2 regions of the Cupriavidus sp. UYPR2.512 genome follow, and region 1 is predicted to be linked to the other one. Evidence: riboswitches for the same ligand, from Rfam matches in the RefSeq annotation. Region 1 holds a riboswitch; the other holds the start of a gene.
What was found. Region 1 has a riboswitch for glycine ahead of A3A5_RS0131745 (D-amino acid dehydrogenase). Riboswitches for the same ligand answer to the same signal wherever they lie in the genome.
Positions count from the first base shown of each region.

Region 1 (7,217 bases):
GCAACCACGTCGCGCTTGTCGATCCAGCTGACGAAGACGCGCCCGGCGTGGTCCACCGCGATGGCGTCAAAGCGGTGTGCGATCTGGTCGCGGTTGGCATGCACCGTCAGCGGTTCGTCAAAGGACTTGCCGCCATCGGTGGAGCGCGCAAAGCGGATAAAGCCGGTCCACGGCTTGGGCAGCGGCTGGGTCCAGGTGACGAAGATCTCGCCGTCGCGCCCGGTGGCGACCTTGGGCCGGCTTTCATGATCGGCGGCGACGGCTTCCGGCGTGCTGTTGACATGCCGCGCCGGCCCGAAGCTGCGGCCGTCATCGCTCGACGCCCGCACGGCGACATAGGGGCCGTCCTTGTAGGCGATCCACAGCTTGCCGTCTCGATCGAAAGCGGCGCCGGTGCCCAGCTCGCTCATCTTCGCGGCCTTGGCCTGCCCGCCGTGGCCGCTGTGATCGCCGTGCGTTTGCGCGCTCGCGCCCAGCGCGGCACAGGCCATCATCAGCCCGGCAACGATCAAGCGCAAACCGGGGCGAACGCCTTGCATGGTTGTGGTCAGGTTCACGTGCTCAGAAGGAGAGTTTCGCCTCGGCGTAGAACGTCCGGCCCGGATACGGGTGGTAGACGTAGTAGCGCTGGTCGGTGAGGTTGTCGATGCCAAGCCCGAGGCGCACGTTCTTCGCGGGCCTGTACGTCACCTTGACGTCAAAGGTCAGGAAGCTGCTGGTGCCGCCGAAGGTGTCGGGATGGATGTCGGAATTGTCGAGCGTATTGTACTGCCGCCCCGAATAGGTCATGGCCAGCGTGCCGGCCCAGGCCGGCGTGATGCGATAGGTGCCGGCCAGGTTGGCGCGCCACTTGGGGATGCGGTAGAAATACTTGCCCGCCGAGGCCGGGTTGTTGGCGTTCTCCAGTGTCTTCGAATGGTTGTAGGCGCCGCTGGCCGACAGGTCGAAGCCGCTGACGAACACATCGCGCGCGTCATAGGCCAGCTCGATGCCGCGGGTGCGCACGCGATCGACGTTCTGAAAACTGGTGACGGTCGGGAATACCGTGGTGTTGGTCTGGCTGACCAGTGCATCACGGATATCATCCTCATACACCGAGACCCGGAAGTACGAAGAATCCACCGTGCGCTCGAAGGTCAGGTCCTTCGAGAACGATCGCTCGGGCCGCAGGTTGGGATCGTTGTTAGTCAGCGCGGTCCCGGTGATGCGGCCCTGGAACAGCTCGCTGACAGTGGGGTAGCGATAGGCCTGGCCCAGCGACAAGCGGCCCAGCCAGTCCTGCCCGAATGCCTTCTCCAGCGCCAGTTTGGGCGACCAGTTGGATTCGCTGCGCACCGGGTAGCCGATATCCACGCCGGGCTGGCTGCGGCTGCCGTCATAGGCGCGCCAGTGTTCGTAGCGCACGCCGGGGATCAGCTTCCAGTCCTCGGCGAAGTACCAGGCGTCCTGCGCATAGAGCGCCTGGGTCTCGGTCTTGCCGGCAAAGGCGTTGTTGAAGGCGGTGATGGTGGCCGCCTGCCAGTCCGAGGTGTTGTAGGAAGTGTTGCTCAGCCGATAGTTGTCATAGTGGTAGCCGAACGTGACCCAGTGCCCGCCCTGCAGCTGCTGCGGGCGGTAGTCGGCCTTCAGGTCGAGCGTGCGCCAACCGGTGCCGTCGCCATAGGTCACCGTGCCCGGCCCGCTGCCGACGGTGTTGGCGCTGCGGCTGATGTCCTTGCTGACATCGAACAGCGACGCCACGCCCGAGAAATTCCAGCCGGTCTCGTTGCGCGTGCGCAGCGACAGCCCGTAGAGCCAGCGCGCGTCCTCGCCATTGCCGGGCGCAAAGGCGTTGGCGGGAATCACATACTGGTAGCCGCCGATATTGACCGGACCGCCCGACACCACATTGCCGCCGGCATCGCGCAGGTAACTGCCGGTGGCGCTGGAGCGGTCCTGCTGCCAGTAGGCGGCGGTGAACTGGGCCTGCAGCGTATTGGTGATGTCGTAGCCAAGCTTGAGCTTGAGCTGGTCCTGCACCGTGTGCGTGACGCCCTCGCTGTTCACGCCCATCACCACGCGGTCGCGGCCGGTCTGGTCCTGGTCGAAGTAGGCGCCGGAGACCGGCGTGTCCGCCGCGCCCGCGGGCCGGGTGGAGCGCGCCGCGGTATAGAAGCTCAGCGGCTGGCTCTTGCTGTCCTGCCGGTCCACGCTGACCAGCCACGAGAACGGCCCGACGCGGTCGCCCACATAGGCGTTGGCGTGGACCCCGTTGAAGTTGTCGTGCGTGCCGTACAGCCCGAAGCGCTGCGTGAACAGCTGCACACTGGCATCGCCCTCGAACTTCTGCGGCGTGCGCGTGGTGATCAGCACCGTCGCGCCCAGCGAGTTGCCGGGATACAGCGCCGAATACGGGCCGTACAGCACATCCATGCGCTCGATCTCGGCGCTGTTGACCAGCGACCAGCGCGGCGGGAAGCTGAAGTCCGAACCCAGCAGGTTGGACAGCAGCAGGCCGTCGGCATAGACCAGCCCCCGCGCCGACTGGCGCGAACTGGTGCTGCGCACCGAGATGATCGAGTTCATATCGCCGATGAAGCGCTTGCGTACGGCGAGGTTGGGCGCGTATTTGAGGGCGTCTTCCGTGTTCACCACATTGAAGTCGGCCATGCGGCGGCTGCTGATGCCGTAGGCTGGCGAGGGCGCGTTGGGCGGTATGGCCGGCGTCTCGCCGCGCTCTGACTTGGCCGAGACCACCACCTCCCGCAGCGGCGCGGGCGCGTCCACCGCCTGCGCGGCGGCAACAGCGGGGCCCATCAGCACCGCCGAAACGGCCAGCGCAATGCGATTTTTCTTCACCGGGAAACCTTCTTGTCGTCTTTTTGGCTCGCCCCACCTGAGCGCAGCATACGGCGCCTCTCCCCGAGAGCGAGCGCTGACATTTTATGGGGCATGGGGATGCAGGCCGATGCGACATAGCGACGCGGGCTGCCGGGCCATATTCGCCCATATCCGCGTTAACCCGTATATCCAATACAGGGCCTAGTCTCTAAATTGCCACGACTGGCCTCAAGCCAGCGTGATGCAGGGAGAGACTGCGCGCGGCGCCCGCCGCGGACAGCGCCGAAGGAGCAACCGCCCCGGAAACTCTCAGGCAAAAGGACCGGCATCACCAGTCAGTGCACTCTGAAGAATGCCGGACACTATCGTCCGCCGGCATACCGAAGGAGCAAGCGCGCCCCGCCCTCGCGGCCGGGTGTCGTGAATCTCTCAGGTCCAGAACAGAGGGGGCGTCCGCCACGCATATTGCGTCCGGGCTCCCACCATCGACGTTCCTGGAACCTGCAGATCATGAAATCAATCGCTGTCATCGGCGGTGGCATCACGGGTGTCACCACTGCCTACGCGCTGGCCCGGCGCGGATTCTCCGTCACGCTGTTCGAACGGCACCGCTATGCCGCCATGGAGACCTCGTTCGCCAACGGCGGCCAGTTGTCGGCCTCCAACGCCGAGGTCTGGACGCATTGGTCGACCATCGTCAAGGGCATGAAGTGGATGCTGCGCAACGACGCCCCGCTGCTGGTCAATCCCCGGCCGAACTGGCACAAGCTGTCCTGGTTCGCCGAGTTCATCGCAGCGATCCCCCACTACCGCCGCAACACCATCGAGACCGCGCGCCTGGCCATCGCGGCGCGTGAGCACCTGTTCGCCTGGGCGGCGCAGGAAGGCATTGATTTCGACCTGAAGAAGGAAGGCATTCTCCATATCTACCGCGACAAGGCCGGCTTCGAGCATGCCGGCCGGGTATCGGCGCTGCTGGCGCAGGGCGGACTGGAGCGGCGCGCCGTGACGCCCGGGGAGATGCGCGCGATCGAGCCGACGCTGGCCGGGTCGTACTACGGCGGCTACTTCACCGAGAGCGATTCCACCGGCGACATCCACAAGTTCACCAACGGCCTGGCGGCAGCCATCGATCGACTGGGCGTGCGCTGCCTGTACGGCCAGGACGTGCGGGCGGTGAAGACCGACGGCAGGCGCGCCACCGTGACGGTGCAGGACGGCGCCGACACGGCCACCTCCAGCTTCGACGGCGCCGTGATCTGCGCCGGCACCGCCAGCCGCGCGCTGGCCGCGGGGCTGGGCGACCGGGTCAACATCTATCCGGTCAAGGGCTATTCGATCACGGTCAACCTGACCGACGAAGCCAGCCGCGCCGCGGCACCGGTGGTAAGCCTGCTCGACGACGAAACCAAGCTGGTCACCAGCCGCCTGGGCGACGACCGCTTCCGCGTGGCCGGCACCGCCGAGTTCAACGGCTACAACCGCGATATCCGCGCCGACCGCATCCGCCCGCTGGTGGAATGGGTGCAGCAGTGCTTCCCTGGCGTCAGCACGCGCAGCGTGGTGCCTTGGGCGGGCTTGCGGCCGATGATGCCGGACATGCTGCCGCGCGTGGGGCGCGGGCGTGCGGCATGCATCTTCTACAACACCGGGCATGGGCACTTGGGGTGGACTTTGTCGGCGGTGACGGCGGATTTGGTGGCGGGGGTCGTTGACAAGGCGCTGGGAACCGCGCCGGCTGCGGTACCGGGCGCTGCCCTGGCACTGGGCCAGGCCTGATGTTGCGGGGGTAAAGGGCTCAGGTAAGTAAGCCGCACGCGCATTTTCAAGAGTCAGCGATTTCTGAATCAGCTGCATGGATTCAAACTTCGCCCGCGCCTGGAAATGCGACGTCTCTCATCGATTCCCCGGTACCGACAGGAAATACTGGTGGCGTCATCGGATCACCGATGATCGGGTGTGGAAAGCCCGGATGTTTAAGGTGGACAGGCGTTGCGCTTGTAACGTGCAACGCCTGTGTGCTCGCACGAACCAAGCTGGTTCCCTGGCGGGCCGGGCGAGGCAGCCGCAAGGCTGGCCGGTTCCCCACCTTAGACCGGTCTTTCCACCCTCGCTGTCTGGCCCGCCGCCCTCATGTGGAAATGAGTGGCGCGCATTCACTAGTGGGGAATCAATGACAACGATCGATGAAATGACCAACGAATGTCTGCAGCAGGTTCGCGCAGGAATTGACGGTGTTCTCGTACTCCTGGATCACGAAAGCGAACGCTCGGAGGGCTGCTTCAGCGCGCTTTGCCTGCTTGGCATGGTGAAGACGCAGCTTGATGGGCTGATGACTGAACGACAGCGGCTGCAATAGCAGCTCGCGGGTGTGACGGTGACTCTGCACTGTCACACCTCGTCCTGCGGGAATCAGAACTGATACACCACCTGCAACCCAGCCGCCAACGCGGCCGTATGGAACGCCGCGGGCGGCATACCGACAAAACACGTCATACCAGACTGAGCCCAGCCGAGAGCCCAGTCCTCCGCGCAGTCCAATCACCGCCCCGGCCAGTTGAGTGCCGGCCAGCGTGTGGTAATCGGACCGAAGACCCTTCCGCAATCAATAGCCGGACTACAGACCAGTTTGCTGGACTGGAAATCCGGAATCATCCGGACTGGTGTTCTGCGCGGGGATTCCCACGCCGGGTAGGGCCACTGTTGGCCATGAGCGGTCGAAGCTGACCAGCTGTAGGAAACCGGAGTTAACCGGAGCAGGCGCGCTTTTGCTGACTGGAAAACCGGAACTGAGTGGACTGGCGTGCAGGCGCAGGCAGGGGTCATGCGGCGGGTAGGGCCGCTGTCGGCCATGAAGCGACTTTCGGCCCATACGTCTGCGAGACATTCAAATGGCAACTTCACTCAGCCAGGAGTCGTTCGTTCGCCGAAAAGCGGCGTCGCGTCACGGCATCCGCCGTTGAAACTGTGCGTAAGATGTCGCCTCTCGCGACCGCCGGACTTCGGCTAGCAGCCGCATTCGGAAATGCCCCGATGCACAATGGTCTCCCCTCCCAAACGTCGCCATGAGAAAAATCGCTGCTTTCGGCATCAACAGTTTGCGCGCGAAACCGTCGAACTCGGGGTCACAAATGCAGGAGCTACGTTGACATACGTCGATTGAGCTGTAAAGAAGATTGCAACGCATCTACAAATACTCGCACAGCCATCGTCTGTTCACGACCTTTTAGCAACGCAAGAGAGAATTCGGCGCTGTGGCTTAGAAACGCGGGATTTATCGCTCGCATCAGGTCTTGCTTGACCCACTGCAAGGCATAATGCTCCGGAAGGAAGCCGATAAAGTTGCCTGACAAAACGAGTGTCGCGACGGCTTCCATGTGATAGACGGTGGCCGCTACTTTAAAGTTGCTAGCGTCGCTCAGCTCCCTGGATTCGCGCATATAACCCCGCGCAACGTAATCCAGCTTCTGCAAATCCTCTGTGTTGATGTCACTCGGAGCCGATTTGAAAAGAGGGTGACGATGGCTGCAGTAAAGACGTAGATTCTCTGTGTAGAGTGGCAGGTACGTCAAACCGGGATTCATAATACGGAAGGGTCCGATGCCAACATGTATTTTCCGCTCAAGCACCGCGGCCTCGATCTCGTCTGGGGATTTGATCTCCATTTTCAAAAAGAGATCACCGCCTTTTTGCTTGACGGCGCGGATCGCATCCGTAATTTGAGCCTGCACGTCGGTGATGGTGTTATCTACAACGCCGATTGCCAACTCGCCGCTGATCTCATGACGTATGGCGCCGATTTCCGCCCGGAATTCTTCCACCGAGTTCAGCAAGCTCTCGGCCGCCTGATAAACAGAATGGCCCTCTTCGGTCAGATGGAAGCCCCGCCGACCGCGCTCGCATAGCCTTAGGCCCAGTCGCTTTTCGAGATCCGTCATGTGGGAGCTTATCGTGGACAAATTCATATTGAGTGCAGATTCCGCTGCTGAGAGACCTTTCAAGTCAGCAACCGTTTTGAATATGCGCAACAACCGTAGATCGACGTCGGTCATTCTGATCATACTAATACCCCTCCATCCGCTGTCCGTGGGCTTGCACTAGTGGCTCCTACAGCTTACGTCGTATCCCACGGACAGCCTAGCATGGCCACCGACCATGAATGGCAGATTGGGAAGGTTCGAGGAATCCAAAACTAAAGTTCGAGAAGTTCTGATTCAACATGTGGCACTCGCGTGCAAGACTAAATGGACGCCTCTGGCTGAGGGCCGGACCACAGCATCGGAGCGCTGGTTCCAGTCGTACTAACTGCGAGGACCTTACTCATGGAAGAAAATATGTTTGCGCCGGTCACCGGCACGGTGACGCCACGTTATGCAGGTTTGGCCACATTGATGCGG
Region 1 covers NZ_KB903175.1:9,867-17,083, forward strand. The annotation lists gene A3A5_RS0131735 (sialidase family protein) at 1-557, opposite strand, end outside; gene A3A5_RS0131740 (TonB-dependent receptor) at 562-2,838, opposite strand; glycine riboswitch at 3,056-3,155, shown strand; glycine riboswitch at 3,156-3,274, shown strand; gene A3A5_RS0131745 (D-amino acid dehydrogenase) at 3,286-4,599, shown strand; gene A3A5_RS0131750 (DUF1484 family protein) at 4,994-5,179, shown strand; gene A3A5_RS0131755 (LysR family transcriptional regulator) at 5,961-6,872, opposite strand; gene speB (agmatinase) at 7,143-7,217, shown strand, end outside.

Region 2 (7,217 bases), on a different contig from region 1:
CGCAAGGCCTTGTTCAGGTCCTCAAAGCTGATGTGCTGTTGCTGCATCACGTCCCGGTAGACCTTGCCGTCGTGGATCAGCACCTGAGGGCGTCCTTCGACCAGCAGCTCCAGCTTGCGGAAGCGCCAGGTCAGGATGCCCATCATCGCGTTGGCGCCGACCAGCGTCACCGCCAGGATCAGCCCGGCGCCGACGGAGTTGTCGCCGCCATTCATGGCGTTCTGCACTGCATTGGAAATCACCAGCAGCAGCACCAGGTCAAACGGCGTCAACTGCCCGATCTGGCGCTTGCCCGACAACCGCAACAGGATCAGCACCGCGCCATAGACGATCAGCGCGCGCAGCACGAATTCCCACCAGGGGGCGCTCAGGTTCCACATGCAGCCTCCGCTCAGAAGCGGCCCCGCATCATGCGGCGCCGTCTGGTTTGAGCATAGTGCAGCGCCCGGCTGCCCGCCCGGGCCGCTGCCTCAGTCGACCACGTAATCGCTGACCGGCACGCAGGCGCAGAACAGGTTGCGGTCGCCGTACACGTTGTCGGCACGGCCCACCGGCGGCCAGTACTTCTGCATGCGCAGCGATGCCACCGGATACGCAGCTTCCTCGCGCGTGTACTGGTGGGTCCACTCGTTGGCGGTCACCACCGCTGCCGTGTGCGGCGCGTGCTTGAGCGGGTTGTCGTCGCGGTCGAAGGTGCCGTCGGCGACGCGGCCGATCTCCTGGCGGATCGCGATCATCGCGTCGATAAAGCGGTCCAGCTCGTGCAGGGCCTCGCTCTCGGTCGGCTCGATCATCAGCGTGCCCGGCACCGGGAAGCTCATGGTCGGGGCATGGAAGCCGTAGTCCATCAGGCGCTTGGCCACGTCTTCATTGCTGATGCCGGTGTCCTTCTGCAGCGGGCGCAGGTCCAGGATGCACTCGTGCGCGACCAGGTCGTGCTGGCCCGTGTACAGCACCGGGTAGTACGGCGCCAGGCGCTTGGCCACGTAGTTGGCCGCCAGGATCGCGTTCTCGGTGGCGGCGGTCAGGCCCGCCGAGCCCATCATCGCGATATACATCCACGAGATCGGCAGGATGCTGGCCGAGCCGAACGGCGCCGCCGACACACCGCCGATGCCGCGGTCGTCGCGGCGGTAGCCGACGCTGTCCTGGTTGGGCAGGAAGTCCGCCAGGTGCGCGCCGACCGCGACCGGGCCCACGCCCGGGCCGCCGCCGCCGTGCGGGATGCAGAAAGTCTTGTGCAGGTTCAGGTGCGACACGTCGCCGCCGAACTGGCCCGGCGCGGCGGTGCCGACCATCGCGTTCATGTTGGCGCCGTCGACATACACCTGGCCGCCGTGCTGGTGCACGATCTCGCAGATCTGCTGCACGCCCTGCTCGAACACGCCGTGCGTGGACGGGTAGGTGATCATGATCGCCGCCAGGTTCTGGCTGTGCTGCCCGGCCTTCTTCGCCAGATCATGCAGGTCGACGTTGCCGTTCTCGTCGCAGGCCACCACCACCACCTTCATGCCGGCCATCTGCGCCGACGCCGGGTTGGTGCCGTGCGCCGACGACGGGATCAGGCAGATGTCGCGATGGCTCTCGCCGCGGCTGGCGTGGTAGGCGTGGATGATCAGCAGGCCCGCGTACTCGCCCTGCGAGCCGGCGTTGGGCTGCAGGCTGACCGCGGCGTAGCCGGTGGCGGCGCACAGCATGGCCTCGAGCTGATCGATCATCTCGCGGTAGCCCACGGTCTGGTCCAGCGGCGCGAACGGGTGGATCTGGCTGAACTCGGGCCAGGTCACCGGGATCATCTCGCTGGTGGCGTTCAGCTTCATCGTGCACGAGCCCAGCGGGATCATGGTGCGGTCCAGCGCCAGGTCCTTGTCGGCCAGCATGCGCAGGTAGCGCAGCATTTCGTGCTCGGCGTGGTGCGTGTTGAAGACCGGGTGGGTCAGGTATTCGCTGGCGCGTGCCAGCGCCGCCGGGAAGGCGTCCTGCGCGGCGGCCTCGAGCTTGTCGAAGTCCAGTTCGGCGGGCAGCGGCTTGCCTTGCGTGAAGACTTCCCACAGCGCGACCACGTCGGCGCGGCTGGCGGTCTCGTCCAGCGAGATGCCGACGCGCGTGGCGCTGATATGGCGCAGGTTGATGCCGCGCGCGGTGGCGGCAGCGTGGATGGCATCGGTGTTGAAGCCGGTCTCCAGCGTCAGCGTGTCGAAGAAGCTGGCGTTGGTGCGCGCGAAGCCCAGCGCCTGCAGGCCGGCGGCCAGCGTCGCGGTCAGGCGGTGCACGCGCTGCGCGATGCGCTTCAGGCCCTGAGGGCCGTGGTAGACGGCATACATCGACGCCATCACCGCCAGCAGCACCTGCGCGGTACAGATGTTCGAGGTGGCCTTCTCGCGGCGGATATGCTGCTCGCGCGTCTGCAGGGCCAGGCGATAGGCCTTGTTGCCCTGCGCATCGATGGTCACGCCCACCAGGCGGCCCGGCATCGAGCGCTTGAATGCGTCCTTCACCGCCATATAGCCGGCGTGCGGGCCGCCGAAGCCCAGCGGCACGCCGAAGCGCTGCGAATTGCCCACGGCCACGTCGGCACCCCATTCGCCGGGTGCGGCAATCAGGGTCAGCGCCAGCAGGTCGGCGGCAGCCACCACCAGGCCGCCGGCGGCGTGCACGGCGGCGGCGATGGCGCGGTAGTCGTTGACGTCGCCGTTCACGCCCGGGTACTGCAGCAGCACGCCGAAGGCGTTGGCCGCGGCGGCATCGGCGGCGGGGCCGACCTTGACCTCGATGCCCATCGGCAGCGCGCGCGTGCGTACCACTTCCAGCGTCTGCGGCAGCACGTCGTCGGCCACATAGAAGGTGTTCGAGTCGTGCTTGTTCACGCGCTGCAGCAGCGTCATGGCTTCGGCCGCGGCAGTGCCTTCATCCAGCATCGACGCATTGGCGATATCCAGCCCGGTCAGGTCGGTGACCATCTGCTGGAAGTTCAGCATCGCTTCCAGGCGGCCCTGCGAGATTTCCGGCTGGTAAGGCGTGTAGGCGGTGTACCAGGCCGGGTTCTCGAAGATATTGCGCAGGATGACGCCGGGCGTGACGGTGTTGTAGTAGCCCTGGCCGATAAAGCTCTTCAGCACGCGGTTCTTGCCTGCCAGGCCGCGCAGCTTTGCCAGCGCGGCTTCCTCGCTCAGCGGCTCGGTGAACTCGCCCATCGGCATGCCGTCACGGCGGCGGATGGCGGCGGGGATGACGGCGTCGATCAGCGCGGCGCGGCTGTCATAGCCCAGCACCTTCAGCATGTGCTGCTGTTCGGGGGTATCGGGGCCGATATGGCGGGCGGCGAAGGCGTCGCGCGCCTCCAGTTCGGCCAGCGTGGGCCGGTTCACTTGGGCGGCGTTCATGGGAAGCGGGGCGTTCCTTGGCAAGAACCTCGTGGGGTGCGCGCCGGCCGGTGGTCAGCCGGGACGGCGCGCGTCTGTCTGCAGTGGCCGGTCCGCCGCCAAGCGGCAGGGACCGGCGCCGCCGGCGTCAGGCGCCGACGCTGGCCTTGTAGGCGTCGGCCGACATCAGGCCGTTGACGTCGTCGCCGTTGGCCGGCTTGAGCTTGAACAGCCACGCGTCGAAGGCGTCGGCGTTGACGCTCTCCGGGGCGGCCGTGGCGGCCTCGTTGACCGCGATCACTTCGCCGGCCACCGGGGCGTAGATGTCGGAAGCGGCCTTCACCGATTCCACTACCGCCAGCGCGTCGCCGGCACCGACCGACTTGCCCACTTCGGGCAGTTCCAGGAAGACGATGTCGCCCAGCGCATCCTGCGCGTGGTCGGTGATGCCGATGGTGAGCGTGCCGTCGGCTTCGACGCGTACCCACTCATGCGACTCGGTGTATTTGAGGTCAGCGGGGAAATTCATGAAGGTTCTCCGGATACAGATCTGTTTCTTGTTGGGTGATGCCTGCCCGGCGCAAGTAGCGAAAAGCGCCGGCAGGCGAGGGCGACCGTTGGTATGAGCCTCAGCTCACGAGTGCCTTGCCATTACGCACAAACGGCAGTTTAACCACAGTCGCGTTGAGTTTGCGGTCGCGGATCTCCACCTGCACGGTATCGCCCACGGCGACACCCTTCGGCAGGCGGGCAAAGGCGATGGACTGGGACAGCGACGGGCTGAAGGTGCCGCTGGTGATTTCACCGTCACCGGCCGCGGTGATCACCTTCTGGTGGGCGCGCAGGACGCCGCCCTTGTCGCGCAGGATCAGGCCGAGGAATTGCTGGCGCGAACCGGCCGCGGCCAGCGCCGCCTTGCCGGTGAAGTCGCGCTCGCTTTGCAGGTCCACCGTCCAGGCCAGGCCCGCATCCAGCGGCGAGGTGTTGATATCCATGTCCTGGCCGTACAGGTTCATGCCGGCTTCCAGGCGCAGGGTGTCGCGCGCGCCCAGGCCCGCCGGGCGCACGCCGGCGGCATGCAGCTTTTCCCAGACAGCGGCAACGTTCTCGGCCGGCACCACCAGTTCGAAGCCGTCTTCGCCGGTGTAGCCGGTGCGGGCCACCATGATCTCGCCGATGGCCGGGTCCTGGACCACGGCGGCGTTGAAGGGCTTGAGCGTGTCCGAAGGCTGGGTCGAGGGGAAGGTACTCCACACCCTGGCGCGGGCGTTGGGCCCCTGCACGGCGACGATGGCCAGAGGCTGCACGCCAGCAGGCGCAACATCTTCACGGCGCGGCGTGATGGTCACATCACTGCCGGTGGCGGCATTGCGCGCGCGGATCCATTCGATGTCGCCCAGCGCGGTGCTGGCATTGACCACCAGGCGGAAGCGGTCCTCGGCAAAAAAGTAGACGATCAGGTCGTCGATCACGCCGCCTTTCTCATCGAGCATGCAGGCGTAGAGCGCCTTGCCCGGGGTCTGCAGCTTGTCGACATTGTTGGCCAGCAGGCCGCGCAGGAAGCTGCGGGTATTGGCGCCGGTGAGGTCGACCACGCACATGTGCGACACGTCGAACATGCCGGCGTCGGTGCGCACAGCATTGTGTTCTTCGATCTGGGAGCCGTAATTGACCGGCATGTCCCAGCCGCCGAAATCAACCATGCGGGCGCCGAGGGCGCGGTGGATGGCGTTGAGGGGCGTGGCCTGGAGCGTCATGGAATCCTCGGGGCAGTCTCGGTTGGCGAAAACAAAAAAGGGCCATCCGCCGCAACGCTCGCCGCGCCTGAATGTGGCGTAGCAATCCGCTGCGGCGGATGACCCCTCTGTCCTCGATACCTGAGAGATTACAAGGCGGATCCTGATCGGACCCCGTCCTCGTGCGCCCCTTCGGTGGGCACGCTCGCCACGAATGGCGGGTGCCGCTCTCCAGAGTGCGGCATGCATCGTGTGCATATTGCATGCCGATCCGATCGGTCCGTGGTGCCTGAGAGTTTTCGGGTGATACCCCTTCGGCGGCGCAGGCGATGCGCGCTCTCCCGGTCGGATGCGCGCAATGTACGGGAGGCCCCGGCCTTTGTCAAACCAGCCAGGAGGAGCCTGCCGTACCTGCGGCGGCCTGGCTTACTTCTTCTTGTCGTCAGTGACAACGTTACCGATCACGCCGCCCACGGCCGCGCCACCCAGCGTACCCAGCGCACTGCCTTCGGTGAGGATGGCGCCGCCCACGGCACCCGCGCCTGCGCCAATGGCGGTGTTACGTTGCTTCGGGGTCATGTCCGAGCAACCGGCAAAGGCCGCGACGGTCACACCGATCAGGGTCACCTTGGTCAAAGTCTGCAGGGTTTTCATTATTGGCTCCGATGTGATGATTTAAGCATGTCAAGCCCGCCGCGCAGGCCGGGGACATATCAGTTAGAGCGTTGGCTTGCGCGATTGGCTCCGGCCTTTACGAAGTGTTACGCCGGTGACACAACCGGCCCCGTCAACGCGGTTTGCGCTGACTGACCTGCCGCGGCCAGCGTGTTAACATCGCCAGCTTTGCCGCCGCGCCCGTTTTGGGGTGCTGGCGTGTCCCGCCTGGCCTTCCGCTGTTCCTGCTGATTTCGCTGCCTCCAACCGCATCCCTCGCATGACCCATGGCCTGAACCCCGCCCAATCCGAAGCCGTCCGCTACCTGGACGGCCCTTGCCTGGTGCTGGCCGGGGCGGGCTCCGGCAAGACCCGGGTGATCACGCAGAAGATTGCGCATCTGATCGAGGACAAGGGTTTCGAGCCGCGCCATATCGCCGCCGTCACCTTTACCAACAAGGCCGCCAAGGAGATGCAGGAGCGCATCGGCAAGCTGATGGAGGGCAAGACAACGCGCGAGGGCAAGCGCATCCCGCTCAAGCAGCTGACGGTCTGTACCTTCCACTCGCTCGGGGTGCAGATCCTGCGCATGGAGGCCGAACACGTCGGCCTGAAGCCGCAGTTTTCGATCATGGATTCGGACGACTGCTTCGGCCTGATCCAGGAGCAGCTGGGCACCACCGACAAGAAGCTGATCCGCGGCGTGCAGGGCACGATCTCGCTGTGGAAGAACGGCATGGTCGATCCGGAGGCAGCGATCGCGCAGGCCGCCAATGCCGACGAGCACCAGGCCGCGCTGGTCTACCGCAACTACGTGGCCACGCTGCACGCCTACCAGGCGGTGGATTTCGACGACCTGATCCGCCTGCCCGCCGAGCTGTTCGCGCGCAATGAAACCGTGCAACTCAAGTGGCAGAACCGCCTGCGCTACTTCCTGGTCGACGAATACCAGGACACCAACGCCTGCCAGTACCAGTTGCTCAAGCTGCTGGCGGGCGGCTCGCACCTGCGCGCGCCGGCCTTTACCGCGGTCGGCGACGACGACCAGGCCATCTATGGCTGGCGCGGCGCCACGCTGGACAACCTGCGCGGGCTGCAGACCGATTTCCCGGACCTGAAGGTGATCAAGCTGGAGCAGAACTACCGCTCCACGGTGCGCATCCTGGAAGCGGCCAACGCGGTCATCGCCAACAACCCCAAGCTGTTCGACAAGAAACTGTGGAGCGAGCACGGCATGGGCGACCCCATCGCCATCCACCCGATGAACGACGAGGAGCACGAGGCCGAGTCGGTGGTGTTCCGCCTGTCCGCGCACAAGTTCGAGCGCCGCGCGCAGTTCCGCGACTACGCCATCCTGTATCGCGGCAACCACCAGGCGCGGCTGTTTGAGCAGATCCTGCGGCGCGAACGGATTCCCTATGTGCTGTCGGGCGGCCAGAGCTTCTTTGACAAGGCCGAGATCAAG
Region 2 covers NZ_KB903142.1:7,847-15,063, reverse strand. The annotation lists gene A3A5_RS0123575 (DUF421 domain-containing protein) at 1-380, opposite strand, end outside; gene gcvP (aminomethyl-transferring glycine dehydrogenase) at 471-3,383, opposite strand; gene gcvH (glycine cleavage system protein GcvH) at 3,511-3,891, opposite strand; gene gcvT (glycine cleavage system aminomethyltransferase GcvT) at 3,992-5,119, opposite strand; glycine riboswitch at 5,217-5,343, opposite strand; glycine riboswitch at 5,365-5,452, opposite strand; gene A3A5_RS0123555 (glycine zipper 2TM domain-containing protein) at 5,525-5,752, opposite strand; gene A3A5_RS0123550 (UvrD-helicase domain-containing protein) at 6,033-7,217, shown strand, end outside.
Region 2: another riboswitch for glycine. It lies ahead of gcvT (glycine cleavage system aminomethyltransferase GcvT); the one in region 1 lies ahead of A3A5_RS0131745 (D-amino acid dehydrogenase).